DNA from 4 places in the Streptomyces sp. NPDC001914 genome. Region 1 is predicted to be linked to each of the others. Evidence: riboswitches for the same ligand, from Rfam matches in the RefSeq annotation. Region 1 holds a riboswitch; each other region holds the start of a gene.

What was found. A riboswitch is a leader RNA that binds a small molecule or an ion and turns the genes downstream of it on or off. The one in region 1 is predicted to bind cyclic di-AMP.
Positions count from the first base shown of each region.
Region 2: another riboswitch for cyclic di-AMP. It lies ahead of ACFYYF_RS14950 (NlpC/P60 family protein); the one in region 1 lies ahead of ACFYYF_RS04385 (peptidoglycan DD-metalloendopeptidase family protein).
Region 3: another riboswitch for cyclic di-AMP. It lies ahead of ACFYYF_RS19880 (M23 family metallopeptidase); the one in region 1 lies ahead of ACFYYF_RS04385 (peptidoglycan DD-metalloendopeptidase family protein).
Region 4: another riboswitch for cyclic di-AMP. It lies ahead of ACFYYF_RS05685 (transglycosylase SLT domain-containing protein); the one in region 1 lies ahead of ACFYYF_RS04385 (peptidoglycan DD-metalloendopeptidase family protein).

Region 1 is NZ_JBIASW010000001.1:936,317-941,110, forward strand. Features, by position in the region: gene ACFYYF_RS04370 (Glu/Leu/Phe/Val dehydrogenase dimerization domain-containing protein) at 1-66, shown strand, start outside; gene ACFYYF_RS04375 (TetR/AcrR family transcriptional regulator) at 132-752, shown strand; gene ACFYYF_RS04380 (SGNH/GDSL hydrolase family protein) at 905-1,690, opposite strand; gene ACFYYF_RS04385 (peptidoglycan DD-metalloendopeptidase family protein) at 1,963-2,874, opposite strand; cyclic di-AMP (ydaO/yuaA leader) riboswitch at 2,879-3,035, opposite strand; gene ACFYYF_RS04390 (tyrosine-protein phosphatase) at 3,700-4,497, shown strand; gene ACFYYF_RS04395 (DUF6126 family protein) at 4,520-4,636, opposite strand; gene ACFYYF_RS04400 (helix-turn-helix domain-containing protein) at 4,666-4,794, opposite strand, start outside.
Region 2 is NZ_JBIASW010000004.1:551,966-556,759, forward strand. Features, by position in the region: gene ACFYYF_RS14945 (hypothetical protein) at 177-494, shown strand; gene ACFYYF_RS14950 (NlpC/P60 family protein) at 629-2,770, opposite strand; cyclic di-AMP (ydaO/yuaA leader) riboswitch at 2,778-2,949, opposite strand; gene ACFYYF_RS14955 (alpha/beta hydrolase) at 3,730-4,476, opposite strand; gene ACFYYF_RS14960 (hypothetical protein) at 4,562-4,735, opposite strand.
Region 3 is NZ_JBIASW010000006.1:382,581-387,374, reverse strand. Features, by position in the region: gene ACFYYF_RS19890 (M16 family metallopeptidase) at 1-332, shown strand, start outside; gene ACFYYF_RS19885 (pitrilysin family protein) at 329-1,717, shown strand; cyclic di-AMP (ydaO/yuaA leader) riboswitch at 1,932-2,088, shown strand; gene ACFYYF_RS19880 (M23 family metallopeptidase) at 2,101-2,868, shown strand; gene ACFYYF_RS19875 (GntR family transcriptional regulator) at 3,064-3,756, shown strand; gene ACFYYF_RS19870 (HPr family phosphocarrier protein) at 3,984-4,265, opposite strand; gene ACFYYF_RS19865 (GNAT family N-acetyltransferase) at 4,441-4,794, shown strand, end outside.
Region 4 is NZ_JBIASW010000002.1:151,166-155,959, reverse strand. Features, by position in the region: gene ACFYYF_RS05695 (polyprenyl synthetase family protein) at 1-26, opposite strand, end outside; gene ACFYYF_RS05690 (CocE/NonD family hydrolase) at 459-2,456, shown strand; cyclic di-AMP (ydaO/yuaA leader) riboswitch at 2,931-3,123, shown strand; gene ACFYYF_RS05685 (transglycosylase SLT domain-containing protein) at 3,127-3,888, shown strand; gene ACFYYF_RS05680 (HAD family hydrolase) at 4,064-4,794, opposite strand, start outside.

The DNA.
Region 1 (4,794 bases):
GCCGCCCACGCCATCGTCACCGACCGGCTCCCGGTCATCGCGGAGCGGTTCGGCTGGTACCGCTGAGGGACGTACCCGGTCCTACCCGCTCCGGCCGGGCCTCCGCCGAAAGGGCTGTGTAGGGTTGCCGCGTGGCGAGAGTCCGGTTGAGCGTGGCGGAGCGGCGCGAGGAGTTGCTGCGGGCCGCCGTCGAACAGATCGAGGCGCGGGGCGTCGCGGCGGTGCGGATCGCCGACGTGGCCTCGGCCCTCGGCGTGAGCAACGCGCTGGTGCTGTACCACTTCTCGACGAAGGAGAAGCTGGTCGCCGCCGCGTTCACCCACGCCGCCGAGGACGACCTCGCCCATCTGCGCAAACTGCTCGGCCGCCGCACGACGGCGCTGCGCCGCCTGCGCGCCGCCGTGCGCTGGTACGCCCCGACGGGTCAGGCCAAGGGCTGGCGTCTGTGGATCGAGGGCTGGGCGGTCGCCCTGCGCGAGCCGGCGCTGTGCGAGGTGACCCGCGATCTCGACCGGCAGTGGAAGGCCGCCATGGCCGAGGTGATCGCGGAGGGTGTGGCCGCCGGCGAGTTCCGCTGCCCGGACCCCACGAGCGCGGTCCTCAGGCTCACGGCGCTGCTGGACGGACTGGCGGTCCAGATGACGGCGTACTCCGGCGCGGTGTCGCGAGCCCGCACCCAGGAATGGGTCGATGAGGCGCTCGCCCGCGAACTGGGCCTGGAACGCGAGGCATTGATGGCGGCGGTGCGCTGAGGACGCGAGAGCGCGGGGCCACCGTGATGCCGGCCCCGCACTCGTCCTCGCCCGCTCCGGCCCCGCACTCGCGCGCGCCCGCTCCGGCCCCGCACTCGTGCCCGCCCGCTCCAGCCCCGTGAACCGGCGCGGCGGCGCCCGTCCCGGATCCCTCAGGCCACCGACTCGATGCGCAGCTTGATGTCGTCCGGGGACAGGGCTCCCTTGGCCGAGACGTGATCGCCCGAGGACTCCCCGCGCAGCCGCCGCCCGATCCAGGGGACCAGATACTCGCGCGCCCACTGGATGTTGTCCCGGCGCACCTCCAGCGTGCCGCGCGGCGGGAGGGGGGGCCAGGGCTGGTCCGGGTCGGCCGGCACCTCCAGGCCGAGCACCTGCCCGGCGCGGAGCGCCACCCGGGTGTGCCCCTCGGGCGAGAGGTGCAGCCGGTCGCCGTCCCAGGCCCGTCGGTCCTGGATCGTCTTCAGGGACCAGAGGTCGAGGACGGGACAGCCGTAGCGGTCCGCGATGGCCCGCACATGGCCGTTGTACGTGGCGATCTTGCCGCGCAGGTGCTTGAGCACGGGAACGCCACGGGTGTCGAAGCCGGTCGTCACCATGACGGTGCCGACGGCGGAGGTGAGGTCGGCGATCGCGCGCTCGAAGCGCTCCGCGACCTCGTCGGGGTCGGTGCCGGGGCGGATGATGTCGTTGCCGCCGGCGCAGAACGAGACCAGGTCCGGGCTCAGTTCCTTGGCCCTCTGGAGCTGGGAATCGACGATCTGGTCGAGCAGCTTGCCGCGCACCGCGAGGTTGGTGTAGTCGAAATCGCCTTCGGGCCTGCGGTCCGCGAGGAGTACCGCGAACCGGTCGGCCCAGCCGACGAAGGCTCCGTCGGGCCCGGGGTCGCCGACGCCTTCGGTGAAGCTGTCCCCCACCGCCACGTACGACCCGATCACTGATCTGTTGTCACTCTTCGAATCGTCTGCCACATCGAGCATGATTCACCTTTCGATGTGAGCTACGCGACCGTAGGGAGGGGTTGACGGGCGGTGAGATAGGCCACTCGTCAAGCGTTGGTCAACTCCGGAATAGGGTCCGCGCCAAGGATGTTGAAGCAGCGATCGACCCGAGGCCCGAGCCGGGGAACACCGAAGGCCGGACCCAGGGGATCATGGGGTCCGGCCTTCGGAGATCTTCCTGCCGTCAGGAGCAGGAGGAGTGGGGGGTGTCAGCCGACGGCGACACCGTGCGAGCGCAGGTACGCGACCGGGTCGACGTCGGAGCCGTAGTCCGGCGTGGTGCGGATCTCGAAGTGCAGGTGCGGGCCGGTCACGTTGCCGGTCGCGCCGGAGAGGCCGATCTGCTGCCCCTCGGTCACGGTCTGCCCCGCCGAGACGGACAGGGACGACATGTGGGCGTACTGGGAGTACTTGCCGTCGGCGTGCTGGATGACGACCTGGTTGCCGTAGGCGCCGCCCCAGCCCGCGGAGACGACGGTGCCCGCGGCGATGGACTTGAGCGTGGTGCCGGTCGGGACCACGAAGTCCACGCCCGTGTGGTAACCGCTGGACCACATGCTGCCCGCCACCTTGTATCCGGTGCCGACGGTGCTGCTGTCGACCGGCAGGGTGTAGCCGGAGGAGCCGGCGGTGGAGGGGGTGGCGGACGGGGCCGTGTCGGCGGCCGGGGTCGCCTGGGCGGGCTTCGCCGAGGTGGCCGCCTTGGCGGACGACTGAGTGGCCGAGTGGGCGGCGGGGGCGGCCTTCTTGCCGAGCGACAGCTTCAGACCGGGGTGGATCAGCGACGGGTCGCTGCCGATGGCGGAGCGGTTGTCGGCGTAGATCTTCTTCCAGCCGCCGCCGACGTTCTGCTCGTCGGCGATCTTCGAGAGGTAGTCACCGCGCTTCACCGCGTACGTCTTGGCCTTGGCGGACGTGGCGGTCTTGGCGGACTTCTCGGCGGGGGCGGCGGTCGCGGCCTTCTCGACATGCTGCGCGACGGCGGCGGCCGGGGTCGCGGCGTGGGCGCCCGTGGCCCCCATCAGGGGCAGCGCGAGTGCGGCGCCACCGGTTCCGGCCACGGCGATCGAGCGGGTGAAACGCAGGGACTTGGGACGGCGGTGCTTACCCTTCGCGGGCATGACGAATTCCTCTCCGGCGCCTGCGGGGTGAGCTGTCGGGTGCGGGCTGGAGATGCCCGGCCGCGCTCTGCGCGGCTGTACCCCTAGCCTGTTCCGGAGACCGGACCAGGCACGGAACCTGTGGGTCCCCCGCTCCTGCCGTGTACGGGTGAGTGTGCGGATGCCGGGCGGCGGCAGGATTGGGCGTCCGTCCGGATTGAGGCAGAACGTAAGCGAGATGAGAGCGCGTCGACAACTATGGGCGGTTTCTGTGCGCTCGCCTTTCTTGATCCATGCTGAAATCGCCGTAACCCTCCGTGGAGTGACGATCTTCCGGTCCCCTCAACCCGCCAGGAAATCCGGGCGGGTTGAGAAAACGGGACGGCAACGCATCGTCACGAATATGACGCTCCTCACGCGACTCGCCCCAGGGTGCCTTATTCCAGGGCCAGTTGTAATGAAGGTGCCTATTCGGACAGAACAGTCAGATGCGACGTGAGCGGATATCCGGCACATCGGGATCTCCATGTCGGACGAATCGCAAAACGGCGCACCCCGATGCCGGAATTAGCAACAATTGCCCCGCGATGCCCATGGGACCGGAAAGGCACGTCCGGCCCGGCGGGTGACCCCGCACATGAATCGCACATGAATCGCACACACATTCGATCGACATCCAGCGCAACGCTCCCTCCTGGGCGTATCCGTCCGGAAGCAGGCGCCTGTGGACAACTCATTGCCCGGGGAACCCATGTCGTATCGTCGACAGCGCGAGCCGGTACAACTGCCGACGAGCGGCGCCGAGTCCAGCCCGGCGACGCCGGCGGCCGAATGGGAGGAGCCCCCGTGACGCAGCAGGTCCCGTCGACCGAGCCCGAACTCGGCGGAGTGCGGAACTTCCGCGACGTGGGCGGACTGCCCACCGCGGACGGCCGGCGAGTGCGCTTCGGGCATCTGTTCCGCAGCGGTCACCTCGCGCACGCCACGGAGGAGGACGCCGCGTTCCTCTCCTCCCTGGGCCTCCACACGATCTTCGACTTCCGCAACGCCGCGGACCAGAAGCTGGAGGGACCGGACGTCGAGCTGCCGGGCGTGCGGAACGTGAACCTCCCGCTGAGCGACCCGGCGGACGGCAGCGAGTTCTGGAAGATGGTCCGCGACGGCGACATCGACCAGCTCCGCGGACTCCTCGGCGACGGCAAGGCCGCGAACCGGATGATCAACTCCTACCGCACGATCATCAGGGAGCGCACGGCCGAGCACTCCCAGGTGCTGCACGCGCTGGCCGACGACAGCGTGCCGGCGCTGATGCACTGCGCGGCGGGCAAGGACCGCGCCGGGCTGTCCATCGCGGTCACCCTGCTCGCCCTCGGGGTCGAGCGCGAGGCGATCGTGACCGACTACCTGGAGTCGAACGCCACGCACCGCCGTTACAAGGTCCACCGCAACGGCTCCTCGGCCGGCGCCTACTCCCCCGAGGTGATGGAACTGCTCAGCCCGCTGTTCGACGCGCGCGCCGAGTATCTGACCGCCGCCTTCGAAACGATCGAGGAGACCTGGGGCAGCGTCGAGGCATATCTGGAACAGGGACTGGGGCTCACGCCGGAGCTGCGGGAGCGGCTGCGCGCGCGGCTCCTGGACTGAGCCGCGCGCCGCTGCCGGGTCACTACTGGTTCTGCGCGCCCAGCGTGAAGAGCAGGTAGATGAAGGCCGCGAACAGGTGGCCGACGGCGACGTAGATGATCAGCCGCACCCACAGGGCGCGCGGGAACCTGTCCTCCATGGACCGCCGGCGGGGTTCTGTGGGTTCGGTCATGACGTCTCTCCCGGAGTGGGGTGGCCCGCCGCCGGGCCGAGGCACAGCGCGGCGACGGGGCTCTGCAGCAGGGTGTGTACGAAGAGGAGCTCGGCTCCGTCGCGCTCGGCGGCGGCGATGCGGTG
Region 2 (4,794 bases), on a different contig from region 1:
CAGGGACCGCCGGACCCGGTCACCGCACGGCGGGCGGCGCCGGACGCACGGCCGCCGCACGTCGGGCTCCGTCCGACGCGAAGAAGATCCGGGTGCCCGGCACAATGCGGGGTATACGGGCGATCACACAACCGACCGCACTTCAGGCCCGCGCGCCGGCCGCACTAGGAGCTCCTGTGACCACCTACGTCATCACCGTTCCCGGGACGTTCGTCCACGGCCTCCCGGACGCCTCCCGGGCCGACGTGGAACGCAGGCTTCGCCCCCAGGACCCGCAGAACACGGACCTGGGCGAGAGCGAGGAACTGAGCCTGCTGACCGTCGACGAGGACAACCGGTTCTCCGTACGGCTGGAGGTCGAGGCCGCGGACCGGAAGAGCGCCGAGGCCGAGGCGGTGCGGCTCGTCTCCGGTGCGCTCCTGGACAGCGGTCTGTCCGCGGACGACGCGCCGCTGGGTCCCGCCGCCGTCACGGGGATCGACAGCGAGTTCTGACGGCCGGCGCCGCGGCACCGCTGCGGCGCCTTCACCGAGGACCACCCTCCGGACGGCCGCCGGTACGCCCCGGACGGCCGTACGCCCCGCGGGCCGGGACCGGTCAACGGCCTCCGGGGCATACGGGCGGCGGCTCAGACCGGACGGACGACGCTGTGGATGGCCGCCTGTCCGACGGACTCGACGGACTCCTCGCTGATGCGCGCTCCGGGACTCGGCGCGTGGACCATCATGCCGTCGCCCACGTAGAGACCGACGTGGCTCACGTTGGCGTGGAAGAAGACCAGGTCACCCGGCTGGATGGCGCCGAGGTCGACCGCCGGGCCGGCCTGTGCCTGCTCCTGCGTCGACCGGGGGAGCATGACCCCGGCGCTCTTCCAGGCCGCCTGGGTGAGACCGGAGGGGTCGTACGAACCGGGTCCGGACGCCCCCCACACGCACGGGCTGCCGATCTGAGCGCGGGCGAAGGCCACCGCCTCGGCGGCCCGGCTGTCCGGAGCGGCGGCCGGCGGAGCCACGGCCTGCGGGGCGGCCGCTCCGGCGACGAGGCTGTCGATGTCGAAGCCCGGGTTCGCGTCGACGGTCCCGGGAGCGGCGGGCCACGTCTGCTGCTGGGCCGCCGGCCGCAACGACTGCCGCCAGGCGTCGTCGGCCTGCGGAGGCGCCGGCTGGTTCACCGGAGGCATCGGGGCCGACGCGTACGCGGCCTGGGGCGGCGCGGACTCGTACGCGGGCGCCTGCGGCACCGGCTCAGTGACCGGCGGCATCGGCGGGGCCGCCTGGTACGCGGCGGGACGCGGCGCCGTCTCGTACGCCGGGGGCTGGGGCGCCGGTTCGTTCACCGGCGGCATCGGCGCCGGCTGATACCCGCTGGGGCGGGTCGGCTTGTCGTACGAGAGGGGCAGGAGCACGGACGTGTACTCGGGGGCCGGGGCCGGCGCTTCGTAGCCGGGGGGCAGGATGACCGCCTTGGACTCCACGGCCGGAGGCGGCGCCGACTCGTACACCTGGGGCATGGAGCCCGTGTCGAAGACCTGGGGCGCGGGCGCCGCCTGGAACGCGGCGGCCTGGGGCACCGCCTCGTACGGCGCGGGCTGGGGCGCCGCCTGGAACGCGGGCGCCTGAGCGACCGACGGGAACGAACCGGTCTGGCCGACCGAGGGGAACGAGCCCGTCTGACCCACCGACGGGAATGAACCGGTCTGAGCGGTGGACGGCAACGCGGCGGTCTGAGGAGCCGCCTGGAACGGCGCGGCCTGAGGGACCGACGGGAACGAACCGGTCTGGGCGACCGAGGGGAAGGTGCCCGTCTGAGCGACCGAGGGGAACGAGCCCGACTGGCCCACGGACGGGAACGAGCCCGTCTGACCCACCGACGGGAACGAACCCGAATCGCCCACCGCCGGGAACGAACCCGTCTGACCCACCGACGGGAACGAACCGGTCTGGCCCACCGACGGGAACGAACCCGTCTGAGCGGCCGACGGGAACGCCGCGGCCTGCTGAGGTGGCGGGAAGGACGGCAGCTGGGGCTCCGGCGTCGGCCGGTACTCGATCGCCGGCATCTGCGCGACGGGCATGCCCTGCCGTGCGGCGTGCCGCGCCATCAGCTCCCGCGCGGCGGCGAGCTTGAGCCGGGCACTCTGCTTCTTGAGGTGCGACGAGACCTTCTGGGGCGCGCCCGCCGGGGCGGCTCCGGCACGGAGCGCCGCACGGACCTCCGTGCGGGGGCCCGGTACCGCCGGGGCGCCACCGGCCATGGGCCCGGTCATGGAACCGGTCATGGAACCGGTCATCGGCCCGGCCGTCGGACCCGCGGTCAGCTCCAGCGCGGGGCGCGCGGCCGGCTCCGAGGCCGGACCGGCGGTCAGTTCGAGCACCGGGGCGGCCGTCAACTCGGCCACCGGCCGCACGAGCTGCTCCAGCTCGTAAAGCGTCGGAAGGTCCGACGAGGATCCCTTGGGCCCCTGCGGAACGGCCTTCGGACGGGCACCTCCGCCACCGCGCTCCGACTGCCTGTCGGCCGGGAGCGACGCCGGAGCAGAGGGCCCGAACCGGGACCGCGCCCCGTCGAACCACTGCCGCATCAGATCGTCCTGGGCGGCGTCGGAAACGCCACTCCCCTGACCCGCGCTCCCCCGGCCCGGCCTGCGGGCGGAATTCGCCGAGGCGCGGGTCCCGTTGAAGTTTCCGGTGGCGAGCTCCGCCTGGTCGTAGAGGGACGAGAGCCGTCGGGCGACTTCCTCGCGGCTGGGCGGGGTGCGTTCCGGCGCCATGGAGTGGTGCTCCTTCCGTCGTCCGCCTACCGGGTTAGCTGTCGGGTTCGGGCGGACGATTCCGGAAGGTATGCCCTACGACCCCTGCCCCGAAAGGCAGTTGGCCGATTCACCCCAGGTTCGGTGGGTCCCCGGCTCCCGCTGCCGCGTGGACAGGCAGGACTCGGCGGAGGCCGCGCCGCCCGGCGAGCTTCGCCGGAGGGAGTCGGGCGGCCTGGTCGCCAACTTAGCCATGTTGTGCACCGGATGTGAAGATCCACGTCCCAGATGTCCGATACATTTTCGTGACCTTCATCGCACCACCCCGCAGCGCGACGGTGAGGACACGGGCCGTGCTCGAAAAGGCGGCTGAGCACGGTCGTTGGGGCGATCCGGGCCCGTCCGCAGGTCCGCCGTCGACCCGAACTCCCGCGCGGCGGCCCCGCACCGCTTCGTCCTGATTACGTTCGGAGCGGACGGATCCGACCCTTCCGGGGTCTCGGGCCGGTGGGCCGGCCATCCCGGATGTGTCGGAAGTGTGCACAGAACTGGCTTTCCCTGGCACGTCGTTCAACATCGACGGCGCCCGCTGGTCACACCTTGACCGGTTCTGGCCGAGCTGGCCGGATCACCGCTGCGACCACGTGCCGCCCGTACGGTCGAGGCACGTCAGACCACGCGAGCGAGTCGAGGATCCCCACGTGCACGATGCGCCGATCTATGCCCAACTGATCTCCGAACGCGGCGACATACCGACGCTCGTGCGAAGCGAAGCACGTCGGCTGCAGCGCGACTTCGAGTGGATTCTGAGCTGGGATCCTTCGACGGGCGCCCCGCTACCCTCGTCCGCCTCCCGGCAGGCGTCCTCCGGCACTCGCCGCCCCTTCTCCCCCACCCCCGACCCCGACGACCGTCTCGACACACCCGGCCCCTGACCGACGGCCACCCCGGTGGACAGGGCACGGCGGGCCGGGCAGGTTCTAGAGAACGCCGGGTTCGCCACCGGACCGTTCGGCGGGAAGCGGGTCGAGCCCACCGCCGATCCGGGTGACCAGATCGGCCACCGTCGTACCCGTGGCCCGGTGCCAGGTCCGCGCGCGGCGGAGCATCGCGTGGTCACCTCCCTCGACCCGCACGGCGCTCGCGGAGGAACCCGCCGCCGCGGCCCGGCGCACGAGGGCGAACGACGCCGCCGGGTCGGTGATCCGGTCCCGGTCCCCGTGAAGCACGATCACGCGTTTGTCCCGGAGGTGGGCCACCGGCTCACCCTCCGGGCACCAGGGCGCCAGCGCCACCACGGCCCGGACCTGCGGTGCGGCGGCGGCCCGCAGAGCGGCGCGCCCGCCCATCGAGTGGCCCACGAGCACGACCGGCACCTCGCCGACCAGAGCGGTGAGTTCGTCCAGTGCCCGCAGGACGTCGGCGACGGGGTCGGCGTCCGCGCCGTTCCATCCCCGGTAGCGGTAAAGCACCTGCCCGACGAACGCGCCCTCGTCCGGCAGGGCCCGCGTCACGGAGCGCACGAACGGCCGCATCCGGGCGCGCGCCACGTTCCACGGCCGCAAGGGGGCCTTGCTGTCCGCGGCGCCGCCGTGAAGGATCAGTACGGCGACACGCGCCGGACCCGTCTCGGCAAGGGCGGCGCGACACGGCCGCAGCGCGACGGGAGCTCCCGTCGCTCCGGACCGGGACACGTCGTCGGCGGACATCCCCGCAGAGCCTCGCATGACGCCCCTCCACCTCACGGCGCTCTCCACGCCTCGCACGGACCGTGAGGGGGATCGTCTCATCGGCCGCGGGCCCGCCCCAAGCTCACTCCGGGGGCTCGGGCCGCGCACGGTGGCCGTTGCGCCACTCCTGGTAGTAGCGCCAGAGGCGGGCCGCCTGCGGGCACCGCCCCGCCTCCCGCTGACACGTACGGCAGTTGCCGACGTGACTGACGTAGGCGGTCTCGGGGGCGTCTCGCCCCGGCTGCGGATTCGGCATGACCCTCGGCACCTGTCGGCACGACGCGCACCGGCGCAGCGTCGCTTCTGATGCCGTAC
Region 3 (4,794 bases), on a different contig from region 1:
CCCGGTTCGCCGAGGAGGGCCCCACGGCCGAAGAAATGGAGCGCGCGCAGGCCCAGTTGGAGCGCGAATGGCTCGACCGGCTCGGCACCGTCGCCGGCCGCGCCGACGAACTGTGCCGCTACGCCGTCCTGTTCGGCGACCCGCAGCTCGCCCTGACCGCCGTGCAGCGCGTCCTCGACGTCACGGCGGAGGAGGTCCAGGAGGCCGCCAAGGCCCGCCTGCGCCCCGACAACCGCGCGGTGCTCGTCTACGAACCGACCACCGCCGAGGCCGCGGACGCGGCCGGCTCCGCCGACGAGACAGACGAGACCGACGAGGAGGCGGCGAAGTGACCGAGCTCGCCACCATGGACTTCCACCCGCAGCCCCAGGCCGGCCAGCCGAAGCCGTGGGCGTTCCCCGCTCCCGAGCGCGGCACCCTGGACAACGGTCTGACCGTGCTGCGCTGCCACCGCCCCGGCCAGCAGGTCGTCGCCGTCGAGGTGATCCTCGACGCGCCGCTGGACGCCGAGCCGGCGGGCCTGGACGGCATCGCCACGATCATGGCGCGCGCCTTCTCCGAGGGCACCGACAAGCACTCGGCCGAGGACTTCGCCGCCGAGCTGGAACGCTGCGGCGCCACGCTCGACGCGCACGCCGACCACCCCGGCGTACGGCTGTCGCTCGAAGTGCCCGTCTCGCGCCTGGCCAAGGCGCTCGGCCTGCTCGGGGACGCGCTGCGGGCCCCCGCGTTCGCGGACAGCGAGGTCGAGCGGCTGGTGACCAACCGGCTGGACGAGATCCCGCACGAGACGGCGAACCCGGCCCGTCGTGCGGCCAAGGAGCTCTCCAAGGAGCTGTTCCCGGCGAGCGCGCGCATGTCGCGCCCCCGTCAGGGCACCGAGGAGACGGTCCGGAGCATCGACGCGTCGGGTGTGCGCGCCTTCTACGAGAAGCACGTGCGCCCCGCCACGGCCACCGCGGTCGTCGTCGGCGACCTGACGGGTGTCGATCTCGACGAGCTGCTCGCCGACACGCTCGGCTCCTGGACCGGCTCGTCCGCCGAGCCGCGTCCCGTGCCGCCGGTGAGCGCCGACGACACCGGCCGCGTGATCATCGTCGACCGCCCCGGAGCCGTCCAGACACAGCTCCTCATCGGCCGCGTCGGAGCCGACCGGCACGACCGTGTGTGGCCCGCACAGGTCCTCGGCACCTACTGCCTCGGCGGCACCCTCACCTCGCGCCTGGACCGCGTCCTGCGCGAGGAGAAGGGCTACACCTACGGCGTGCGGGCGTTCGGGCAGGTCCTGCGCTCCGCGCCGGACGGCACGGGCGCCGCGATGCTCGCCATCAGCGGCTCCGTCGACACCCCCAACACCGGGCCGGCGCTCGACGACCTGTGGACGGTGCTGCGCACCCTCGCGGCCGAGGGCCTGACCGACACCGAGCGGGACGTGGCCGTGCAGAACCTGGTGGGCGTCGCGCCCCTCAAGTTCGAGACGGCCGCGGCCGTCGCGAGCACGCTCGCGGACCAGGTCGAGCAGTACCTGCCGGACGACTACCAGGCGACGCTCTACCGGCAACTGGCCGCCACCGGCACCGTGGAGGCCACCGCGGCGGCCGTGAGCGCCTTCCCGACGGACCGTCTGGTGACCGTCCTGGTCGGCGACGCGGCGCAGATCGCGGACCCGGTGAGGGCCCTCGGAATCGGTGAAGTCACCGTGGTGGCCGCCGAGTAGAACCCGTGCGACACGAGAGGGCCCTGACGGCTGAAGAGCCGTCAGGGCCTTTCCTTTACAGGTGCCGTTCCCAAGATGTCCGCATTCGTACGGCGGTTGCCCTTCTGCCCTGTGGCATGCGTAACAAAAATCGTGATCCGTTTGTTGTTCGAAAGTCACCCCGTTTAGCGTCGGTCCGGCTGTTCGTCACGCAGTGCGCCGCGCCCGCGGCACCGGACAGTCATCGCCGAGTCCCCGAGACGCGAGTCAGGGGAGCCGGGGACCCACTCAGTCCCTGGGGTGAATCGGACGCCCTCCTCGGAGGGGGCCCGTAGGAGACCTTCCTGCTCCGAACCCGTCAGCTAACCCGGTAGGCGAGAGGGAAGGAAAGGATCAGCCCCTACATGGCGTTCACCTGTGGCACCGGCAAGCATCGTCGTACGAGCAGCCGGGTGCACAGCACCACCACGACCGCCGTCGGGGTCGCGGCGCTCACCACCACCGGTGTGATCGGAACCCTGGCCGCCCCCGCGTTCGCCGCGGAAGCCTCCGTCGAGCAGACCGGGCTCACCCAGACCGTCACCCTCAACGACACGGTCGCCGACCAGATCGACGCCCAGGCCTTCGCCCAGCAGCGCGCCGCCGACGAGGCCGCCGCGCGCAAGCAGGCCGAGCAGACCGCGCGCAAGGAGGCCGCCGAGCAGGCCTCGAAGCTCCGCGCGGCCAAGGAGCGCGCCGCCCGCGAGGCCGAGCGCAAGCGGCTGAACACGTTCGTCATGCCGATCACCGGCTCGTACGTCTCCACCGGCTACCAGGCCAGCAGCGCCCTGTGGTCCTCCGGCAGCCACACCGGTGTCGACTTCCACGCGGGCACCGGCACCTCGGTCCACGCCGTCGGCTCGGGCACGGTCGTCACGGCCGGCTGGGGCGGCGCCTACGGCAATCAAGTCGTGATCAAGATGCACGACGGCACGTACACCATGTACGGCCACCTGTCGTCCATCGGGGTGTCCGTGGGGCAGACCGTCACCCCGGGCCAGCAGATCGGCCTCTCCGGCGACACCGGCAACACCACGGGACCGCACCTCCACTTCGAGGCCCGCACGACCGCGGAGTACGGCTCGGACATCGACCCGGTCGCGTACCTGCGCTCGCACGGCGTCAACGTCTGACGACCGCTTCGCGGCTTCCCACCGCTTTTGATGCCCCGGCTCACCGAGCCGGGGCATCGTCGTTTCCGGACGCCGTCTGTCCAAAAAATATCCATGGATTCAGGCCCGCCATCGGAAATTCAGGCTTCCTGCAATAGAGTCACTGAACAAGCGTCAATCGACGGCGTTTCACGGGGATTAAAGCGGAGGTCGGTCATGCGTATTCCGGCGCACTCGGTGTGCACGGCGATCCGTGACGACATCGTCGCGGGTGTCTACGAGCGCGGCGGCCGGCTCACCGAGGAACTGCTCGCGCGCCGCTACGGCGTCTCTCGCGTCCCCGTGCGCGAGGCCCTGCGCACGCTGGAGGCCGAGGGCTTCGTGGTCACCCGCCGGCACGCGGGCGCCTGTGTCGCCGAGCCCACCGAGCTGGAGGCGGCGGACCTCCTGGAGATGCGCATGCTGCTGGAGCCGCTGGGGGCCGCGAGGGCGGCGCAGCGGCGCACGGAGGCCCACCTCAAGGTGCTGCGGGGACTGGTCAGGCTGGGGCAGGAGCGCTCCAGGCGAGGCCACAGCGAGGATCTGCGCTCGCTGGGCGGCTGGTTCCACGAGACGCTGGCCCAGGCGTCCGGCAGCCCGGCGCTGACCTCGACGCTCGCCCAGCTTCGTCACAAGATCGCCTGGATGTACTCGGTCGAGGCGCCGGCCGACCCCGCGGAGTCCTGGGCGGAGCACGGCGGCATCGTGGACGCGGTGGCCCGCGGGGACAGCGAGCGGGCCCGCGCGATCACGGCCCTGCACACCGAGCGCGCCACGGCCGCGCACCGGCTCCGATTTCCCGGCGGCGACCGGCCGGACCGTGTGAGAAGTTCGCAACATCCCGTAAACATGACGGGCCCGCGTCTTTAACACAGGCACCGTATACAAAGAGGGATATTCTGCGGGGGCTCATTTCTGATGCCCTTTTATTCGTTTGTCCGGAATTCCGGTGAGCGGCATTACCGCGACCGCGGCCCGAGGCCTGCGTGACACGTGGGGAATTCGCGGACGGGTCCACGGAAAACGGCCGAGCCGCGCCACCCGGAGAAAGGGTGCCGCGGCTCGGCCGTGTGGGTCCGACTGCCTCGCGGGCAGGCTCAGACGGTCTCGGGGAGCTCGTCGAGCCCCTCGGCGACCAGCTTCGCCAGACGGTCGAGGGCGACGTCCGCGCCGTCGGCGTCCGAGGCGAGAACGATCTCCTCGCCACCCTGGGCGCCCAGGCCGAGGACCGCGAGCATGGAGGCCGCGTTGACGGGGGTGCCGTCGGTCTTGGCGATCGTCACGGGGATGCCGGACGCCGTGGCGGCCCGGACGAAGATGGAGGCGGGGCGGGCGTGGAGGCCCTCGGTCCAGCCGACGTTGACGCGGCGCTCAGCCATGAGATGCTGCCCTTCGGGTGTTCAGGGTTGTCTAGACCATTGTTCCATATCGCGAGGAGTGCCCGGACGGTCCCGGGCATCACCCGCCGCGGTGTCGGTCGAAGACCCGCTCCGACGCCCGTCACCCTCAGACTGCCTCGCGCCGTTGTCGTACGCGAGCCGTACTCTGGGCCCCATGCAGACCTCGTCGGACCGGCACGAGTACCCAGCCCACTGGGAGGCCGACGTGGTGCTGCGCGACGGCGGCACCGCGCGCATCAGGCCCATCACCGTCGACGACGCCGAACGCCTGGTCAGCTTCTACGAGCAGGTGTCGGACGAGTCGAAGTACTACCGCTTCTTCGCGCCCTACCCGCGCCTGTCCGCCAAGGACGTCCGCCGCTTCACCCACCACGACTTCGTGGACCGGGTCGGCCTCGCGGCCACGGTGGGCGGCGAGTTCATCGCCACCGTGCGCTACGACCGGATCAACGCGGACGGCATGCCCGCCTCCGCGCCCGCCGACGAGGCCGAGGTCGCCTTCCTCGTG
Region 4 (4,794 bases), on a different contig from region 1:
AGCCCGAACGGCCCGACGACGGTCACGAGAGGTTCTCCTGTCTGCTGACGATCACATGGCGAACTCGGTCGATCATTCGGTCGATGACACGGTTTGTCGATGTGTCGCTGCCATCACTCAAGTCAGCGTATCCGGTCACGTTTCGATCACCGCGAGCGCCCACCGTCCCCCGGCCCACTTCGCTCCGCCAGGGGGTATGCGGGAGTACACCCGGAAGGCACACGGGAAGCACCTGCGTGCCCCAACGACGGGTACCCCGGTTCACGGGCGCCACCCGATCACCGACGGTATGTTCATGATCAGATGATGTGAACCGAATGGTGACGACATGCGGCGAAGCACCCGGAAGAGGTGACCTTGTCCCACAGCCGTGCCCGACCCGCGTACGGCCGGGACCCGACGGTCCCCGCTCCTCCGGCCGTGCCGCACGACGCATTCCGTCCACCGAGGTGACGCTCATGCACATCCGTACGTCCTTCCCCTACGAGATCACTCACGAGGACGTCCTCGTCCCTCTCTCGGACGGCACCCGTCTGTACGCCCGGATCTGGCGACCGCTGACCGAGGAGCCCGTACCGGCGCTCCTGGAGTACGCCCCGTACCGCCTGACCGACTGGACGGCCGCGCGCGACCAGCAGCGCCACCCCTGGTACGCCGGGCACGGCTACGCCTCCGTCCGCGTGGACGTGCGCGGGCACGGCAATTCCGAGGGAGTGCCCGGGGACGGACGGGCGGGGACCGAGGCGGACGACGGGGTGGAGGTGGTCTCCTGGCTGGCCGGCCGGCCCTGGTGCACCGGCCGGGTCGGCATGTTCGGGATCGCGTGGGGCGGCTTCACCTCCCTCCGGGTCGCGGCCCGCACGCCCGAGCCGCTCAGGGCGGTCGTCACGGTCTGCTCGACCGACGACCCTTATGACAACGACACGCACCACGCGGGAGGTTCCGTCCTCGCCGCCGACACGCACGCCAGGTCGGCCCGTCTGCTCGCCTTCGCCGCCCGCCCGCCGGACCCCGCGCACGTGGGCGAGGGGATGTGGCGGGACATGTGGGAGAAGCGACTGGAGGCCGTCACTCCCCCGGCGCACACCTGGCTGGCGCACCAGACCCGGGACGCGTACTGGCGTGAGGGCGCTGTCCGCGAGGAGTACGGGGCCATCCGCGCGGCGGTCCTCGCGGTCGGCGGCTGGCACGACCCGCACCGCGACACGGTGCTGCGCCTGGTGCGGAACCTGCCTGCGGATCGCGTACGAGGTCTCATCGGCCCCTGGTCCCGCCAGTACCCGGACCGGGGCCTGCCGCCCGGACCGGCGATCGGCTTCCTCCAGGAGACGCTGCGCTGGTGGGACCACTGGCTCCGCGACGAGGACACGGACGCGCTCTCCGTCCCTCTCCTGCGCTCCTACGTGATGGACGCGCACCCTCCCGCGACCGCGTACGCCCGGATCCCCGGCCGCTGGGTGGGCGACCCGGCCTGGCCCTCACCCTCGGTGACCCCGGTCGCGTACGCGCTCCAGGGCGCCCCGCTGCCGGTGCGGTCCCCGCAGCACACCGGGGTCGACGCGGGCCGGCTCTTCCCCTCGGGCGACGACGCCGACCTGCCGCCCGACCAGCGGGAGGAGGACGCCAGGTCGGCCTGCTTCGAGTTCGAGGTGGGCGAGGAGACCTGGGTCCTGGGCCGCCCCCGGGTCAATCTGCGGCTGACGTCCGCGTCACCCCGGGGCCAGGTGATCGCCCGGCTGTGCGACGTGGCCCCCGACGGGGCGTCCACACTCGTCACCCGGGGCGCCTTGAACCTGTCGGCGCGCCGGGGCCCGGACAGGACGGTTCCCTGGAGCCCGGGCACCACGGAGCACGTCGTCTTCGACCTGAACGCCATCGGCTACGCGTTCCCGGCGGGCCATCGCATCCGGCTGGGCGTCTCCTCCGCGTACTGGCCCTGGATCTGGCCCCAGCCGGGCTCGGAGGCGGGCTTCACCCTGGAGCCGGTCGGCAGCGTCCTCGAACTCCCGGTGCGGGCAACGAAGTCGGACCCCTCGGTCGCTTTCGAGGAACCGGAGGAGTCCGAACCCCTCGGCGTGACCGTCTCCGCGACCCTCGACGAGCCCCGCCCGCGACGCCTGGTCCTGCGCGACGTGGCCGCGGAGACCTGGAGCCTGGAGGTGGACCCGGGACGCGGCGGCACCCAGGTGTTCCCCGACGGCCTCGAATGCACGGAGGAGGCCCGGGAGACGTACACGATCGGCACGTCGGACCCGCTCTCCGCCCGCGCCCGCTCGGCCTGGTCGATCCGGCTGCACCGGCCCGAGCTGCCCTGGGACGCCCGCGTCGAGACGGTCTCCGCCCTCACCTGCGACGCGCGGGACTTCATCACGACCGACGAACTCGTCTGCAAGGACGGCGACGAGGTCGTCTTCCACCGGACCTGGGAGAAGCGAATCCCGCGCACGGCCGGCTGACCAGCCCAGTGAACAAAGGGAGTTCACCGCCGGCCGGGCGCGCGTGGACCCAACTGCGGCGGTACGACGCCCACTTCGCCGCGCCTCCACCGCGACCGGTCCGCTCTCGTGTCCGCGCTCCCCCACCCCCGGCGAACCGCGCCCGCCGCTGTGTCCCGCGCCACAATTCCCCCCGCACCAGGGGCTGCTCGACGCCTTCAGGGGGGCAGGAGGACCCTCACCAACGCAGGCGCAATGCCCGAATTACCCCCTCATGCCGCCTTGATGGTCTTTGGTCTCGTGAGTTGGGTCACCGGCCGACGAGGGTTCCACGGGGCACCTCTTTCGACTCAACCCCTTTGCGAAAGGCAAGTTGAGGATCCAATTCCGGCACAATCGGACTTTTTACCCGCTCATCAACCAGGCGAAAGTGATCTTCTCAGTCAAATCTCGTCTTGTTTCGGACATGTGCTCTCGCATACGTTCTGGTCGACCCCGGGCGGATCGCCGAATCCTGCCGCCGCCCGGCAACCCATCGACCCACGCACGGCAGGAGCGGGGGAACCACAGGTAAGCCGCCGATCCGGACAAACCGGACCGGCTTGGGGTGAAGCCGCGCCCACAGCGCGGCCGGGCATCTCCCGCCCGAACCCGACAGCTCACCTCGCAGGCGTCGGAGAGGACATTCGTCATGCCCATACGAGGCAAGCACCGCCGCATGAAGACCAACGTCATCACCCGGGGCATGATCGCCGCCGGTACGGGTGGCATGGCCCTCGCCCTCCCCCTCGTGGGCGCGACCGGCGCCAGCGCCGCCACTCCGGCGCAGGCTCCCCAGGCGGCCAAGACCGCGGTGGTCCCCAACGTGCAGCTCGTCACCTACAAGGTCGTCGCCGGCGACACCCTCGCGAAGGTGGCGAAGAAGTACCCCAAGAGCGGTGGCTGGAAGAAGCTGTACGCGGCGAACCGCGCGGTCATCGGCGACAACCCCTCGATGATCCGTCCGGGCCTGAAGCTGACCGTAGGCACGAAGACCCTGAAGTCGACGACCGTCCGCACCACGGCGAACGCGACCGCCGCCGTCGCCAAGTCCAAGACGACCACCGTCACCCAGGCCGCCGCCAAGACGTACTCCAACGACCTCGACGGCTGGATCAAGGAATCCCTGGACGTCATGGCCAAGGCCGGCATCCCGGGCAGCTACGACGGCATCTACCGCAACGTGATGCGCGAGTCCTCCGGCAACCCCAACGCCATCAACAACTGGGACTCCAACGCCGCCGCGGGCATCCCCTCCAAGGGCCTGCTCCAGGTGATCGACCCCACGTTCCAGGCGTACCACGTCGCCGGCACGTCGTCGAACATCTACGACCCGGTCGCCAACATCACCGCCGCCTGCAACTACGCGGCCGACAAGTACGGCTCCATCGACAACGTCAACGGCGCCTACTGATCGCACCCCCGCGACACCCTCTTCACCGCACCCGCCGACGGCGCCTTCCGGGCCGTCGGCGGGTGCGTTTTCCGTGTGGTGGGTGCGGGCGCGGGCGGGCGTGCGTCGGACTGTCCCGTACGTCGGACGGGACCGCGCATCGGACGGGACCGTACGTCGGACGGGTGCGCCGGTGTCAGCCGAAGCCGAAGATCCGCTCCAGGACGACCGCGATCCCGTCGTCCTCGTTCGACAGCGTGACCTCGTCGGCCACCGCCTTCAGTTCCGGATGGGCGTTGGCCATCGCCACGCCCCGGGCCGCCCAGTCGAACATCGGGATGTCGTTGGGCATGTCACCGAAGGCGAGCGTCGCGCCCGGCGTGAGCCCGAGATGCGCCGCGGCGAGAGCGAGGCCCGTCGCCTTGGTCACTCCGCATGGCTGGAGTTCGACGGTGCCCGGCCCGGACATGGTGACCGTCGCCAGCGAACCGACCACTCCCCGCGCCGCCGAGGCCAACTCGTCGTCGGACAAGGACGGGTGCCGGAGCAGCACCTTGCTGATCGGCTCCGCCCAGAGGTCGTCCCTGCGCGGCACCCGCACCGCCGGCAGCGTCGGATGCGGCATGACATAGCCCGGCTCGATGAGCGTCAGCCCGTCCACGCCGTCCTGGTCGACCGCCGCGTACAGCAGCCCGACCTCCGCCTCGATCTTGCCGAGCGCCGTCTCCGCCAGCTCCCTGTCCAGCGTCACCGACCACAGCATGCGGTCCGCGCCGGCGTCGTAGAGCTGCGCCCCCTGCCCGCACACCGCCAGTCCCTCGCCGCCGAGTTCGTCGAGAAGGGGTCGCACGCGCGGCGCCGGTCGGCCCGTGACCACGAGATGCCGGGCACCTGCCTGGGTCACCTTCGCCAACGCGGCGCGTGACC